2 regions of the Sphingomonas taxi genome follow, and region 2 is predicted to be linked to the other one. Evidence: predicted binding sites of a transcription regulator. Region 2 holds the regulator's gene; the other holds the start of a gene.

Region 1 (7,602 bases), 1.6 Mb from region 2:
GGTTCGTCGAGCACGTAGAGCACGCCCGACAGGCCGCTGCCGATCTGGCTGGCGAGGCGGATGCGCTGGCTCTCGCCGCCCGACAAGGTGCCGCTGGTACGGTCGAGGTTGAGATAGTCGAGGCCGACGTTGTTGAGGAAGCCCAGGCGCTCGACGATCTCCTTCAGGATGCGCTCGGCGATCGCGCGCTGTTGGTCGCCGAGATGGTTGGGCAAATCGGTGAAGAAGGCGAGCGCGTCGACCACCGAGAGATGCGTGGCATAGGCGATGTCGCGCATCGCGATCTTGACCGCCAGCGCCTCGGGCTTGAGGCGCGCGCCGTGGCAGACCTCGCACGGGCGCGAGCTCTGGTATTTGGACAATTCCTCGCGCATCCACGCGCTCTCGGTCTGGAGCAGGCGGCGGTTGAGGTTGCCGACGACGCCCTCGAACGGCTTCTTGACGTCATAGGCCTTCTTGCCGTCGACGAAGGTCAGCGTGACGGGCTTGCCCTTGCTGCCGTGCAGGATCAGCGCGTGGATCGCCTCTGGCAGGTCGGCCCAGGGCGTGTCGAGGCTGAAGTCGAATTCGCGCGCGAGGCTGCCGAGCACCTGCATGTAATAAGGGCTGGGCGGGTTGGATTTGGCCCAGGGGACGACGGCGCCCTTCTTGATGCTGAGCCCGTGGTTGGGGACGACGAGATCCTCGTCGAACAGCAGTTTCTCGCCGAGCCCGTCGCAGGCTGGGCAGGCGCCCTGCGGCGCGTTGAACGAGAACAGCCGCGGTTCGATCTCGGCGATGGTGAAGCCGCTGATAGGGCAGGCGAACTTCTCGGAGAAGACGATGCGGCCGGGAGGGGCGTTGTCGCCGAGCACTTCCGACTTGGGCGTGTGCGGCGTATATTCGTCTTTGGCGGGGTCGGCGGGATCGACATAGGCGAGGCCGTCGGCGAGTTTCAGCGCGGTCTCGAAACTCTCGGCGAGGCGCGTCGCGGCGTCGCCGCGCACGACCAGCCGGTCGACGACGATCTCGATGTCGTGCTTGAACTTCTTGTCGAGCGCGGGGGCCTCGTCGATCTCGTGGATCTCGCCGTCGATGCGGACGCGGGTGAAGCCCGCCTTCTGCCATTCGGCGAGTTCCTTGCGATATTCGCCCTTGCGGCCGCGCACGACGGGGGCGAGCAGATAGAGGCGCGTCCCCTCGGGCAGCGCGAGGACGCGGTCGACCATCTGGCTGACGGTCTGCGCGGCGATCGGCTCGCCGGTCGCGGGGCTGTAGGGGATGCCGACGCGCGCCCAGAGCAGGCGCATGTAATCGTAGATCTCGGTGACGGTCGCCACCGTCGAGCGCGGGTTGCGGCTGGTCGTCTTCTGCTCGATCGAGATCGCCGGCGACAGGCCCTCGATATGATCGACGTCGGGCTTCTGCATCAGCTCGAGGAACTGGCGGGCGTAGGCGGAGAGCGATTCGACGTAGCGGCGCTGGCCCTCGGCATAGATGGTGTCGAAGGCGAGGGACGACTTGCCCGAACCCGACAGGCCGGTGATCACCGTCAGCGTATCGCGGGGGATGTCGACATCGACGTCCTTGAGGTTGTGCTCGCGCGCGCCGCGGACGGTGATTTTGGTCAGCATGTGGCGGGTTCTACTTCTGTTCTGTGTCTGGGGCTAGTCCGGGAAGTAGGAACGCGCGGGAGGCTTCGCCAGCACCACGTTGAAACGCGCGGCGCGTGTCTTATCTCGGCGACACACAGACAGAGAGGCCGCGCATGGGCAAGAAGACGAAGAAGGCGAAGCTCCCCAAGGAGGTGCTCGGCATCCGCCTGCCCAAGGAGCTGCGCGAGGCGGGCGGGGCGTTGCTTGAGAAAGCGAACAGCCCGCAGGGGCGCGAGATGCTCGCGGCGGGGCTGACGATGGCCGCGGCGGCGGCGACCGCGGCGGTGGCGAAGGGCCGGACGAAGCGCGAGGCGGCGGGGGAGCGGCCGGTGCCGCCGGTGCCTCCGACGACGGGGGCGGCACCCGAGCCGCGGCGTCCACCCGAACCGCCGCAGGGCACGCAGACGCAACCCGATCCGCAGGCGATCGCCGATGCGGTCGGCAAGGCGGCGGAGGCGCTGCTCGGCCGGTTGTTCGGGGGGAAGAAGGCCTAGGCCGGATCGGCATGCGGTGGTGTCGCGGCCTTGACCGTCCGGGTGCATCACCGCGGTTTTGTCGGGGGCCTTTGCAAACGCCGCGTAGTGCTCCTGCGAACGCAGGAGCCCAGGCGTTCCGAGCGCCATAAGGTGTTGTTTTGTTTGGCTCTGGGCTCCTGCGTTCGCAGGAGCACTGTGCTGATGTGGACTGTCTTAGAGCCTCGACGTGTTCCGGCGTCCATCGGGCCGTGCGGGATGGTGTCCCGTCAAGTCTTACCCCTCGCCGCAGGGTGGACCCCGGAACAAGTCCGGGTGACGGGGTGGGCTTAGCAGACGGTGGGCTCGTGCGAACGCCCCTGTGCGATCGCTTTGGGGTGACGGAAGAGCGAAGCTTCGGCGCTCATCATCGGCCGGGATACGGAATGTCGATCTGGCCCGCGGGCATCAGGACAGCCTTTGCTTGAGCGGGACGATCGTCTGTGGCGTCAGGTCGACCGGGCGTTGCCGCCATGCCCGACGCGGCTGGCGGTCGCGCTCGGGCAGGAGGTCGTTGGCGGCCTCCCATTCGGTGAAGCGGAACTGCTCGATCTGGTCGGTCATCGCATGCGTCTCGTCGACCAGCTTGCGCGCGGCGGCGGTCTCTTCTTCGGCGACCGCGGCATTCTGCTGTGTGACGTTGTCGAGCTCGGCCACCGCGGCCGTGATCTGCTGCAAGGCGAGGGACTGATGTTCGACGTTCTCGGCGATGTTGGTGGTCAGCAGTGCCATCTTGCCGACGCGCTCGATCACCCGGCCGAGGGCGATCTCGACGTCGCCGACCGAGCGGACGCCGAGCCCGATCTGCTCGGCCGAGCGGCCGATCCGTCGCTTGACGTCCATCGCGGCCTCGGCCGACCGTCCGGCAAGCGCGCGCACTTCCTGCGCGACGACCGCGAAGCCCTTGCCGGCTTCGCCGGCGCGTGCCGCCTCGACCCCGGCGTTGAGCGCCAGCAGGTTGGTCTGAAAGGCGATGCGGTCGATGACGACGAGGATTTCACCGATTTCGTTGGAGAATTGTTCGAGCCGGTTGATCGCGGCGACCGCGTCCTTGAGCATCTCGCCCGACTTTTCGGCGTCGACATGCGCTTCCGAAACCGCTTGGCGCACCTGCACGGCGTTGCCGGCGGAGTCGGTCAGCGCGCCGCTGAGCTGCTGGAGCGCGCTGGCGGTTTCCTCGAGGCTCGTCGCCTGCCGCTCGGTACGTTGGGACAGATCGTTCGATGATTGCATCAATTCCTGCGCGCCGGACGCGATATCGGTGGCGCTGAGGCGGACCGAGGCCAGTGCCGTGCCAAGGGCGTCGGCGGCGTGGTTGAAATCGCTCTTGAGCTTGCCGAACTCTCCGGCGAGGGCGCCTTCGACCCGCACGGTGAGATCGCCGCCGGCGAGCTTGTGCAGCGCGCCGCCGATGCTGCGGACGATGAGGCGGGCCTGCTCGCGACGGATCATCTCGGTCAGCGCCCCGACCGCGACCGCGAGCAGGCTGAGAAAGGTCACGGCGGCCAACAGCGTCCGGTTCGCGGCGCGTTGCGCGACCGCGGCCTTGTGGCGCAGCGCGGCGACCTCTGCGGTCATCGCATCGATCTGGGCGTCGGCGACCTTCGAAGCGGCCCGTTCGGCGGGGCGGACGACCTCGCGCAGATGGCGCAATGCGTCGGACCGGTTGCCCGCGTTCGCTTCGGCGGCAACCTCGCCCAGTGCGGCGACGACGGTGTGCGACAGGCGGAAATAATCCTCGGGCAGGACGTGGCGCGCCTTGGTGTCCTCGAGGTCGCGCAACATCTGGCGCATCTGCTGCGAGCGTGTGTCGAACTTCCGGACGATGATCCCCCGTTCCTCGGGATCGGTTTCGGTGATGAGGTTGAGCGCGTCGCGCTGCAGCGAGCGACTGACCGAACGGACCTCGGTCACGGCCAGCACCCGCTCCTGCGCTTCCAGTGCGGCGACGTTCGCCGCCTCCAGCGCACGGTCCTCGCGGTACGTCACGCCCGCCAGCAGCCACAGCAACAGGATCGCGCCGACCAGGGGCGCGATGACGCGGACGTTGAAGCGGCGAAGCAGCAAGTGTCTATTCCTCTGATGGCGGAAAAGAGCAGCCGCCCCACCAATTATAGAGGCGCGCGATCGCGCGTTTATACTTCGGGAGCAAATATCGGACCGGGCGATTCACGCGTGCTGCCGAGCGGCAATGGACCGGACCGGAGCGGCATGGTTATAGGTGCGGCATGACGTCGCGGCGGTAGCGGCAAGGGGACGATGATGAGAGCAACGGCACGAGTGACGGCGGTTTTGGCGATTGCCGCGGCAACGCTCGCGGCCGCCGCCGCGCAGGCGCAGACGGCGGCGCAGGCGGTCGTCGCGCAGCAGGCGCAGGATCCGGGGGCGCGCGCCGGCACGGCGTATGACGTCGCCTTCCCCAATGCGGTGCATCACGAGGCGCAGATCACCGCGACCTTCGCGCGGGTGCCGGCGGGGCCGCTGCGCGTGCGGATGGCGCGCTCGTCTCCGGGACGCTATGCGATCCACGAATTCGCCAAGAACGTCTATGCGGTGTCGGCGAAGGACGGCAGGGGGCGCCCGCTGCGACTTATCCGCAGCGATCCCTATGGCTGGACGGTCGCCGGACACGACGGCACCGTCGTCGTCACCTACACCCTGTTCGGCGACTGGGGCGACGGCACCTATGCGCAGATCGACACGACGCATGCGCACCTCAACATGCCCGCCACCTTCCTGTGGGCGGAAGGCTATGACGACCAGCCGATCCGCGTGCGCTTCACGCCGTTCGACCCCAAGTGGCGGATCGCGACGCAGCTTCCCGCCGCCAGGGGCGCGAACAGCTTCTGGGCGCCCAACCTGCAATATTTCATGGATAGCCCGACCGAGATCAGCGATTTCGCCTTGCGCGAATGGCCGGTCACCGATGCGCTGGGCAAGAGCTATGTCGTGCGGCTGGCGGTGCATCACGCCGGCAGCGACGCCGATCTCGATACCTATACCGCCAAGGTGAAGCGGGTGATCGCGCAGCATTATGCGCTGTTCGGGCAGGCGCCGCGCTACGATTACGGCACCTATACGTTCATCGCCGACTATCTGCCGCAGATCACCGGCGATGGCATGGAGCATCGCAACTCGACGATCATCACCGACAAGCGCGGGCTCGCCGAGGCGAAGTTCGCGCAGCTCAACACGCTGAGCCACGAGTTCGTGCATAGCTGGAACGTCGAGCGGCTGCGGCCGGCCGAACTGGAACCGTTCGACTTCACCCGCGCCAATCCGACGCCGTCCTTGTGGTTCGCGGAAGGCTTCACGCAATATTACGGGCCGCTGCTGATCCGCCGCGCCGGCGAGATGAGCGTCGACGATTTCCTGCGTGGGCTGGGCGGTACGCTGAGCGGCGTCGTGAACAGCCCGGCGCGGCGCTACGGCGGGCCGGAGGAGATGAGCCTGCGCGCGCCCTTCGTCGATGCCGCCAAGGCGATCGACCAGGTCAATCCGAACATCTTCGTGTCCTATTACCCGTATGGCGCGGTGGTGGCGCTGGCGCTCGATCTGCAATTGCGGCAGCGCTATCCGGGGCTCTCGCTCGATGCCTATATGCGCCATCTTTGGACGACGCGCGGCGATACCGAGCTGAAATATACGCCTGCCGATCTCGAGCGGGGACTGGCCGAGCTGACGCGCGATCCGGCCTTCGCCAAGGCGTTTTTCGACGGGTCCGTGCATGCGAGCGGGCTGCCCGATTATGCGCCGCTGCTGCGGCAGGCGGGGCTGGTGGTGCGGCCCGTCGACGCGACGCGCGGCTGGGCGGGGATGAACCTCGTCGATGGCGAGGGCGGCGTCGGCATCGGCGACGCGCCGCGGCCGGAGGCACCGGCCTATGCGGGCGGGCTGGAGCGGGGCGACGTGCTGCTCGGTCTCGATGGCGCGCCGGTGCGCGATGCGGCGGCGGCGCAGGCGGTGCTGGCGGGGCACAGACCGGGCGACCGCGTCGCGGTGCGCTTCCGCCAGCGCGGGGTGGAGCGCGATGCGGTGCTGCGGCTGGCTGCCGATCCGTCGTTCGAGGTGGTGCGCGGCGAGACGACCGGGGTGGCGGTGACGCCGGCGCAGATGGCGTTCCGCGAGGGCTGGCTGGGCAAATAGGACGCGCGCGGAGGCGCGGAGGGAAGAAGGGATTTGCGCGCAGAGGCGCAGAGACGCGGAGGTGTCGCGCTCGCTGCGCCGAAGGCGCCTTCCTCATGACGGTTGGGCGTTCCGGTAGGCTGGCTGCGCATCACCTCTGCGTCTCTGCGTCTCTGCGCGCTAAATTTCGATCACGCGAAGACGCGAAGACGCGAAGAGGGGGTAGGGCCACGCTCGTGGTGAGGATGCGCGCGCCTCAAGCGGGGCATCTCCGCGCCTCCGCGCCTCCGCGTGAACCATTCCTCGCCTTACGACGGGGCGTCCAAGGCGCCGCGCAAAATCGTTATTGTAACGGAACATTGCTGCGGCGCGGCGGTAGTGTCAGGAACGAACCGGAGTTGCCGCATGTCCCAGTCCCGCCATCCCGCCCGGTGGCCCCATATCCTTGCCGTTATCATCGGCACGTTCGGGGTGCTCAATCTGGTCGGGGGCGGGTGGCTGATCCTGCTCGGCGGCAGCCTGTTCTATGCGGTCGCGGGGCTGGCGATGCTCGTTACCGCAGTGCTGCTGTGGCGGCGGCATGCGGCGGCGCTGCACGTCTTCGCCGCTTTGGTGGTCGGGACGGTGGTCTGGGCCTGGGCGGAGATCGGCGCGGACTGGTGGCCGCTGGTGCCGCGTGGCGACCTCATCTTCATCTTCGGCGCGTTGCTCGCGCTGCCGTGGACGGTGAAGCGGCTGGTGCCGCGCACCGGCTGGCTGCGCGCGGCGGGGCCGCTGGCGGTGGCGCTCGGCGCGGCAGTGGTGTTCGGCGCGGTGGCGCTGACCCGCGACGTCCACAATCTCGACGGCACGCTGCCCGGACCGCGCAACGCGCTCGCCGCCAATCTGCACGGCGTACCAGACGACGACTGGCAGGCCTATGCACGCAGCTGGTACGGCGACAAATTCTCGCCGCTGACGCAGCTCACCCCGGCGAACGTCGGCAAGCTCGAGGTCGCGTGGCAGTTGCAGACCGGCGACCTGAAGCGCGAGGGCGATCCTGGCGAGACGACGTACGAGATGACGCCGATCAAGGTCGGCGATACCGTCTATCTGTGCACGCCGCACAATTGGGTGATCGCGGTCGACGCCGAGACCGGCAAGGAGCGCTGGCGCTTCGATCCGAAGATCGCGACGTCTGCGAAGAACATGCAGCATCTCACCTGCCGCGGCGTGTCCTATTGGGATGGTGTGCGGGCCGGCGCGAGCGTCGGCGACTGTCCGCAGCGGATCTTCCTCGCCACCAACGACAGCCGGCTGATCGCGCTCGATCCGAAGACGGGGGCCTTGTG
Region 2 (7,602 bases):
CAGCACGCGCGGCTACGCAGCGGCGATACGCGCATGCTGCTGACCGCGACGGTCAAGGAAGATGCCGCGGGCGATTTCGCCGGGCTGGCCGGCGTGGCGCGCGTCGCGGAAACCGCGCCTGCGCCGGTCGAGGCGACGATCTCGACCGACTTCACCGAGGGGCTCGATCGCGCGTTGCGCTCGCCGCTCGCGCGGATCATCGCGCACGCCGACACGATCCACGCCGAGGCGGAGGGGCCGGTGCAACGCGACTATGTCGATTATGCATCGGATATCGCCAATGCCGGTCGCCATCTGCTCGGACTGGTCGACGACCTCGTCGATCTGCAGGCGGTCGAGCGCGCCGATTTCTCACTGGAAACCGAGGCGATCGATCTTGCCGACGTCGCCCGGCGCGCGGCCGGCCTGCTGTCGGTTCGCGCCGCCAATGCCGGCGTGGCGATCGCGCGCCCCTTGCCGGACTTGCGCGTGCCGGCCTCCGGGGATTTTCGTCGGGCTTTGCAGATCATGGTCAATCTGATCGGCAACGCGCTGCGCTATTCGGCCGAGGGTGGCGTCGTCAGCGTCACGGTCAGCCGCAGCGGCGACATGGCCGAAGCGGTCGTCGCGGATCAGGGCAAGGGTATCGCGCCGGAGGATCAGGCCCGCATCTTTGAGAAGTTCGAGCGGGTCGATCCGAGCGAGGCGGGCGGCAACGGCCTCGGCCTCTATATCGCGCGCCGGCTGGCGCGGGCGATGGGAGGCGATCTTGCCGTGGAGAGCGTGCCGGGAGACGGTGCGCGGTTCACACTGTCGCTGCCGATTTAGGGGCATCGCCGCAGGATGTCGGGGATCGGCATTTCCGAACCGTGACTTTCTTGAAATCCTCCCCCGCAAGGGGGAGGGGGACCATTCGGCTCCAGCCGAATGGTGGAGGGGGAGGAAAGGGCGGGAGCCTTAGAAGCGGGCTCCCACCCTTTCCTCCCCCTCCGACACGGCTGCGCCGTGCCACCCCCCTGGCGGGGGAGGAATTATACGGCGATCGACTTACCGCCGCATCCGTCGCGCCACCAGAATCAGAAGCAGCCCCGCGACGGCGAGCGCGACGCCTCGGTCGGCCCACGGCCGCTGGTCGAGCATGAAGCTCGACTCAGGCCAGTGGATGTAACCGAGGCCCTGGCCGATCCACAGCATCCCCATCAGCGCCATGAGGACGCCGACGGAAAGCAGGACCGGCCGGGCGCGGCGCATCAGCGCTGGTCCACCGGAACGTAGCTACGCTGCGTCGGGCCGGTGTAGAGCTGGCGCGGACGGCCGATCTTCTGGTCGGGATCGGTGATCATCTCGTTCCACTGCGCGACCCAGCCGACGGTGCGGGCGAGCGCGAAGAGGACGGTGAACATCGAGGTCGGGAAACCGATCGCCGACAGGATCACGCCCGAATAGAAGTCGACGTTCGGGAACAGCTTCTTCTCGATGAAATACTCGTCGCTGAGCGCCAGTTCCTCGAGCCGCAGCGCGGTGTCGAACAGCGGATCGTTGACCTTGAGCGCGTCGAACACCTCGCGCACCGTCTTCTGCATCACCGTCGCGCGCGGATCGTAGTTCTTGTAGACGCGATGACCGAAGCCCATCAGGCGGAACGGATCGTTCTTGTCCTTGGCGCGGGCGATGAATTCGGGGATGCGCTCGGGCGTGCCGATTTCGCGCAGCATGTTGAGCGCCGCCTCGTTGGCGCCGCCATGCGCCGGCCCCCACAGACAGGCGATGCCCGCCGCCATGCACGCGAACGGATTGGCGCCCGACGAACCGGCGAGACGCACGGTCGAGGTCGACGCGTTCTGCTCGTGGTCGGCGTGGAGGATGAAGATGCGATCCATCGCCTTCTCGACCGCCGGATTCACCTCATAAGGCTCGGCCGGGACGCCGAAGGTCATGCGCAGGAAGTTGCCGGTGTAGCTGAGCGAATTGTCGGGATACAGGAACGGCTGGCCGACGCTGTACTTGTACGCCATCGCGGCGATCGTCGGCATCTTGGCGATCAGGCGGTGGCTGGCGATCGTACGCTGCACCGGATCGTGGATGTCGGTCGAATCGTGGTAGAAGGCCGACAGCGCGCCGACGACGCCGCAGAGGATCGCCATCGGATGGGCGTCGCGACGGAAGCCGCGGAAGAAGGTCGCGAGCTGCTCATGCACCATCGTGTGCCGCGAAATGGTATGCTCGAACTGCGCCAGCTCGCCCTTCTCGGGCAGCTCGCCGTTGAGCAGTAGGTAGGCGACCTCCATGAAGCTGGAATTTTCCGCCAGCTCGCCGATCGGATAGCCGCGGTGCAGCAGAACGCCTTCGTCACCGTCGATATAGGTCAGCTTCGATTGGCACGACGCCGTCGAGGTGAAGCCCGGATCGTAGGTGAAGTCGCCGGTCTGGGCGTAGAACTTCCGGATGTCGACGACATCCGGCCCGACCGTGCCGGACATGACCGGGTAGTCGAAATCCTTACCGTCCACGGATACTTTGGCGGCGTCGGTCATGTCGTTGTCCTTCCTATCAGACTGCCATTCGGTCCGCGATCCGGCCGAGGCTTTCCTCTTTGCCGAGAAGCGCGAGCACGTCGAAGATTCCGGGCGATGTCTTGCGCCCGGTGAGAGCGGCGCGGAGCGGCTGGGCGACCTGGCCGAGCTTGACGCCCTGGGCCTCGGCGACCTGCCGTACCGCTGCTTCGAGAGCCTCCTGATCCCACTGCTGCACCGCGTCAAGCGCGGCGTGCAGCGCAGCGAGAAGCTGGGGTGCGGTGCCGCCGAGCAGGTCCGAAGCTGCCTGATCGAGGTCGAGCGGGCGGTGGGCGAACAGGAAGCGCGCGCCCTCGCTCAGTTCGTTGAGATTGGCGGCGCGCGCCTTGAGCACCGGCATCGCGCGGGTCAGCAACTCCGTGTCCGCATAGCCGCCGATCGGCGCGATCAGCGCGGCGAGGCGGGCATCGTCGGCGGCGCGGATATAATGACCGTTGAGGTTCTCGAGCTTCTTGAGGTCGAAGCGCGACGGGCTCTTGCCGACGCCGGCGAGGTCGAACCATTCGGTCGCCTGTTCGCGGCTGATGATCTCGTCGTCGCCATGGCCCCAGCCGAGGCGCAGGAGGTAATTGTCGAAGGCTTCCGGCAATATGCCCAATTCGTCGCGATAGGCCTCGATGCCGACCGCGCCGTGACGCTTCGACAGTTTGGCGCCGTCGGTGCCGTGGATCAGCGGGATATGCGCGTAGATCGGCTCGGGCCAGCCGTTCGCCTTGTAGATCGGCAGCTGGCGGAAGGCGTTGTTGAGATGGTCGTCGCCGCGGATGACGTGCGTCACGCCCATGTCATGGTCGTCGACCACCACCGCGAGCATGTACGTCGGCGTCCCGTCCGAGCGCAGGAGGATCAGATCGTCGAGTTCGGCATTCTGGACGGTTACCGACCCCTGGACGCGATCCTCGATCGTCGTCGCGCCGTCGCGCGGCGCCTTGAGGCGGACGACGAAGGGCTGGCCCGCGGGTGCGGTCGCCGGATCGGCGTCGCGCCACGGCGAGCGGATGCGCAGCGGCTGCTTCGCCGCCTGCGCCGCCTCGCGCTGGGCGGTGATCTCCTCGGCGGTCATGTAGCAGCGATAGGCATGGCCGCTGGCGACCATCTGATGCGCGACTTCGGCATGACGGTCGGCGCGGGCGAACTGGAAGACGGCGTCGCCGTCCCAGTCGAGGCCGAGCCATTTGAGCCCACCGAGGATCGCGTCGATCGCCGGCTGGGTGGAGCGGGCGCGATCGGTGTCCTCGATGCGCAGCAGGAACGTGCCGCCATGATGGCGCGCGTAGAGCCAGTTGAACAGCGCGGTGCGCGCACCGCCGAGATGCAGATAGCCGGTCGGCGACGGCGCGAAGCGCGTGACGATCGTCGCAGGATTATCGTTCGTGGCGCTCAACCGCGCTTGCTCCCAAGGTTCGAGACGTGACGGCCGGAGCGGCCGCCGCGGGCCCTAGCACGCGGCTTCTGCGCCTTCAAATGCCCCGCGCCATGGAACGGTTGCGCGTCGGTATCGAAGAATGGCTGGAGGCGGAACGCGATCAGTTGGTGCTGTGGCTGCCGGTGGCATTCGGTGGCGGGATCGCGGCGTGGTTCGTGCTGCCCGATCCGCGGACGTGGACGACGACGCTGCTGCTGTGCGCCGCCGTGGCATTCGCCGCCATCGGGTTGGCACGCGGCGACCGGGCTGCGCGGGTCGTCGCGCTCGGTGCCGTGGCCGTCGCCGCCGGGTTGGCGCTGATCTGGTGGCGGGCGGAGCGGGTCGCCGAACCGGTGCTCGCACGCCCGGTCGTCGCGGTGGTACGCGGCAGCGTCGAGCGGGCCGAGCCGTTGATCGCGCGCGGACTGATGCGGCTGACGATCCGCGCCGACGCCGGCCAGGGCCTGCCGACGCGGCTGCGGGTCAATCTCGCCGCGGCGGACGTACCGGCGGACCTGGGGGCGGGTGCGGTCGTCCGGCTGCGGGCGCGACTGATGCCGCCGCCCGACGCCGCGGTGCCCGGCGCCTATGATTTCGCACGGGTGGCGTGGTTCGCGGGTATCGGCGCGACCGGGCGTGGTTTCGCGCCGGTGACGGTGATCCGGCCCGCCCCGGCGGGGGGTGGCCTGCGGACGCGGCTGACCGATCATATCACCGCCCGGCTGGACGGCAGCCGCGGCGGGATCGCGGCCGCGCTTGCCACCGGTGACGAGGGTGCGATCACCCCGGACGATTCGGAAGCGATGCGCCGCGCCGGCCTCGCGCATCTCTTGTCGGTCAGCGGGTTGCACATCACCGCAGCCGTCGGTGCGACGATGCTGCTGGTCATGCGGCTGCTCGCCTTGTGGCCGTGGCTGGCGATCCGCGTCCGGTTGCCGCTGGTCGCGGCGGCGGCAGGAGCGCTGGCGGCGATCGGCTATACCTGGCTCACCGGCAGTCAGGTGCCGACGATCCGGTCCTGCGTCGCATCGCTGCTGGTGCTGGGGGCACTGGTGCTCGGGCGCGAGGCGGTGACGTTGCGGCTGGTCGCCGCGGGCGCGATGACGGTGCTGCTCGTCTGGCCGGAGGCGGTGACCGGCGCGAGCTTCCAACTGTCCTTCGCGGCGATCGCGGCGATCGTCGCGCTGCACGAGCATCCGCGTGTCGAATCATGGTTCGCGCCGCGCGAGGAGGGGCGAATGGCTCGCGTGCTGCGATCGCTGGTGTCGCTGCTGCTCACCGGGCTGGTCGTCGAGGCGGCGCTGATGCCGATCGCAGTCTATCACTTCCACAAAGCGGGGCTCTACGGCTCGGCGGCGAACATCGTCGCCATCCCGCTCACCACCTTCGTGGTGATGCCGCTGGAGGCCCTCGCCCTGCTGCTCGACGCCTTGGGCTGCGGCGGGCCGGTCTGGTGGGCGACCGATGTCGCCTTACGCCTGTTGCTGGTCCTCGCGCATGCGGTCGCCGCTGCGCCGGGATCGTCGCTTGCGCTGCCGTCGATGCCGGCGGCGGCGTTTGCGCTCTTGGTGGCGGGGGGATTGTGGCTGGCTTTGTGGCGGACGCGGTGGCGGCGGCTCGGCGTGGTACCGCTCGTCATCGGTGCGGGCTGGACGTGGCTGACGCCCGCGCCCGACCTGCTGGTGACGGGCGACGGGCGGCATATGGCGGTGCGTGTCGGCGGCGGGCTGGCGCTGCTGCGTGATCGGGCCGGGGACTATACGCGGGACATGCTCGCCGAAAACGGCGGCGCCGACGCGGGGATGCTATTGGGGGAGCAGGCGGCGGCGCGCTGCACGCGCGATGCCTGTGCGGTCGATGTGGATGCGGGCGGGCGGCGCTGGCGGGTGCTGGCGACGCGGAGCCTGTATCCGGTGAACCGCGACGATCTCGCGACGGCCTGTGCGCGTGCGGATGTGGTGGTGAGCGAACGCCATCTGCCGCGAACGTGCCGGCCGCGCTGGCTCCGGCTGGACGCGCCGATGCTGCGGCGGACCGGCGGGGTCGCGGTGACCTTCGCGGGTGGCGACGTGCGGACGGTGCGGCGCGACGCGGATGCGCATCCGTGGTTCGCTGCCGTGCGGGTCATGCCGGCGGTGACGGGCGAGCACCATAGAAAGCGTCGATGGGGTGCCCCGTGAAAGTCCGCCAGTGCTCCTGCGGACGCAGGAGTCCAGAGCCAAGCAGAACAACGGCGTATGGCGTTCCGGACTCCTGGGCTCCTGCTTTCGCAGGAGCACTGGGATGACGTTCGCAGAGGTCTCGAACAAGTCCGGGGTGACCGAGAGAGGGTGGAAAGCGTTGGGCATACATGGAGGCCCATATGCGATCCCGCCGGCGGCTCAATCGTAGCGGCGCAGGATGCCCGACAATTTGCCTTGCACGCGGACGTGCGAGGGCACGTAGCGTTGCGGTTCATAGGCGCGATTGGCCGGATCGAGCCGGACCATCGCGCCCTCGCGACGGAAATATTTGAGCGTCGCCTCGCTGTCGTCGATCAGCGCGACGACGATCTCGCCGTCGCGGGCGACTTCGGTCCGGCGGATCAGCGCATAGTCGCCGTCGAGAATGCCCGCCTCGACCATCGAATCGCCCGATACTTCCAGCGCATAATGTTCGCCCGAACCGAGCAGCGCGGCCGGCACCGCGAGCATCGAGCTTCCCTCGAACGCCTCGATCGGCACGCCGGCGGCGATGCGGCCGTGCAGCGGGATTTCGATGACGTCGTTGGCCGGCGTCGCCGCGGGGCGGACGTTGCCGGTCTTGGCAGGGGGCACGGCCGGGGCGGCCGGCGCGGGCTTGCGTTCCGACCGTTCCGGCATGCGCAGCACTTCGAGCGCACGGGCACGGTTGGGCAGACGGCGGATGAAATGCCGTTCCTCGAGCGCGCTGATCAGGCGATGCACGCCCGATTTGGATTTCAGGTCGAGCGCTTCCTTCATCTCCTCGAACGAGGGCGAGATGCCGGTTTCTTCCAGCCGGTCGTTGATGAAGCAAACGAGCTCGTGTTGCTTGCGCGTGAGCATGAGCGGACCTTCCCCGTCGGAACAGACGCGGAACTTCTAGGGAACAGGATAGCGCCCGTCAAGCGATGACGAGGATTTGTGCCGAGTCGCCCGCACTGGTGGCAGGCGCGTCGACCGGCCGCACGATCAGGCAGTGCGAGCGGGCGAGCGTGAGGAGCATCGAACTGTCTTGGATGGTCGAGGCAAAGGCGCGACCGTCGCGCAGCTCGGCGCGCAGATAGTCGGTGCGCGGGCCGTTCGCGGGCAGGTCCTCGCCGAGGATGGTCATCGTCGTGCGCGGTAGCGGGTCGGCGGCGCCCGCGAGGTGCGCGACCAGCGGTTTGACGAACAGCAACGCGGTGACGAACGCGGACACCGGATTACCGGGCAGGCCGAGCAGGATCGTGTCGCCGAGCCGGCCCGCCATCATCGGCTTGCCGGGGCGCAGCGCGATCCGCCAGAAGTCGATGCTGCCGCCGGCCGCCTCGAGCGCAGGGCGGACGAGATCGTGGTCGCCGACCGAAGCGCCGCCGGTGGTGACGAGCAAATCGGCTTCGACACCGGCGAAGGCGTCCCGCAACGTGGCGAGATCGTCGGGGAG

Evidence for each region. The regulator LexA, encoded in region 2, represses DNA repair genes until DNA is damaged. The targets are predictions, from matches to a motif close to GTTCCNCNCTTGTTCT.
Region 1: a site for LexA is predicted at 1,621-1,636, ahead of uvrA (excinuclease ABC subunit UvrA). Genes of this name have one in related genera too.

What each region holds. Positions count from the first base shown of each region.
Region 1 covers NZ_CP009571.1:2,715,561-2,723,162, reverse strand. The annotation lists gene uvrA (excinuclease ABC subunit UvrA) at 1-1,613, opposite strand, end outside; gene MC45_RS12420 (hypothetical protein) at 1,748-2,128, shown strand; gene MC45_RS18620 (methyl-accepting chemotaxis protein) at 2,555-4,213, opposite strand; gene MC45_RS12410 (M61 family metallopeptidase) at 4,427-6,292, shown strand; gene MC45_RS12405 (membrane-bound PQQ-dependent dehydrogenase, glucose/quinate/shikimate family) at 6,677-7,602, shown strand, end outside.
Region 2 covers NZ_CP009571.1:1,095,979-1,103,580, reverse strand. The annotation lists gene MC45_RS04920 (sensor histidine kinase) at 1-807, shown strand, start outside; gene MC45_RS04915 (hypothetical protein) at 1,027-1,230, opposite strand; gene MC45_RS04910 (citrate synthase) at 1,230-2,513, opposite strand; gene gltX (glutamate--tRNA ligase) at 2,530-3,936, opposite strand; gene MC45_RS04900 (ComEC/Rec2 family competence protein) at 4,017-6,137, shown strand; gene lexA (transcriptional repressor LexA) at 6,339-7,022, opposite strand; gene MC45_RS04890 (molybdopterin molybdotransferase MoeA) at 7,081-7,602, opposite strand, start outside.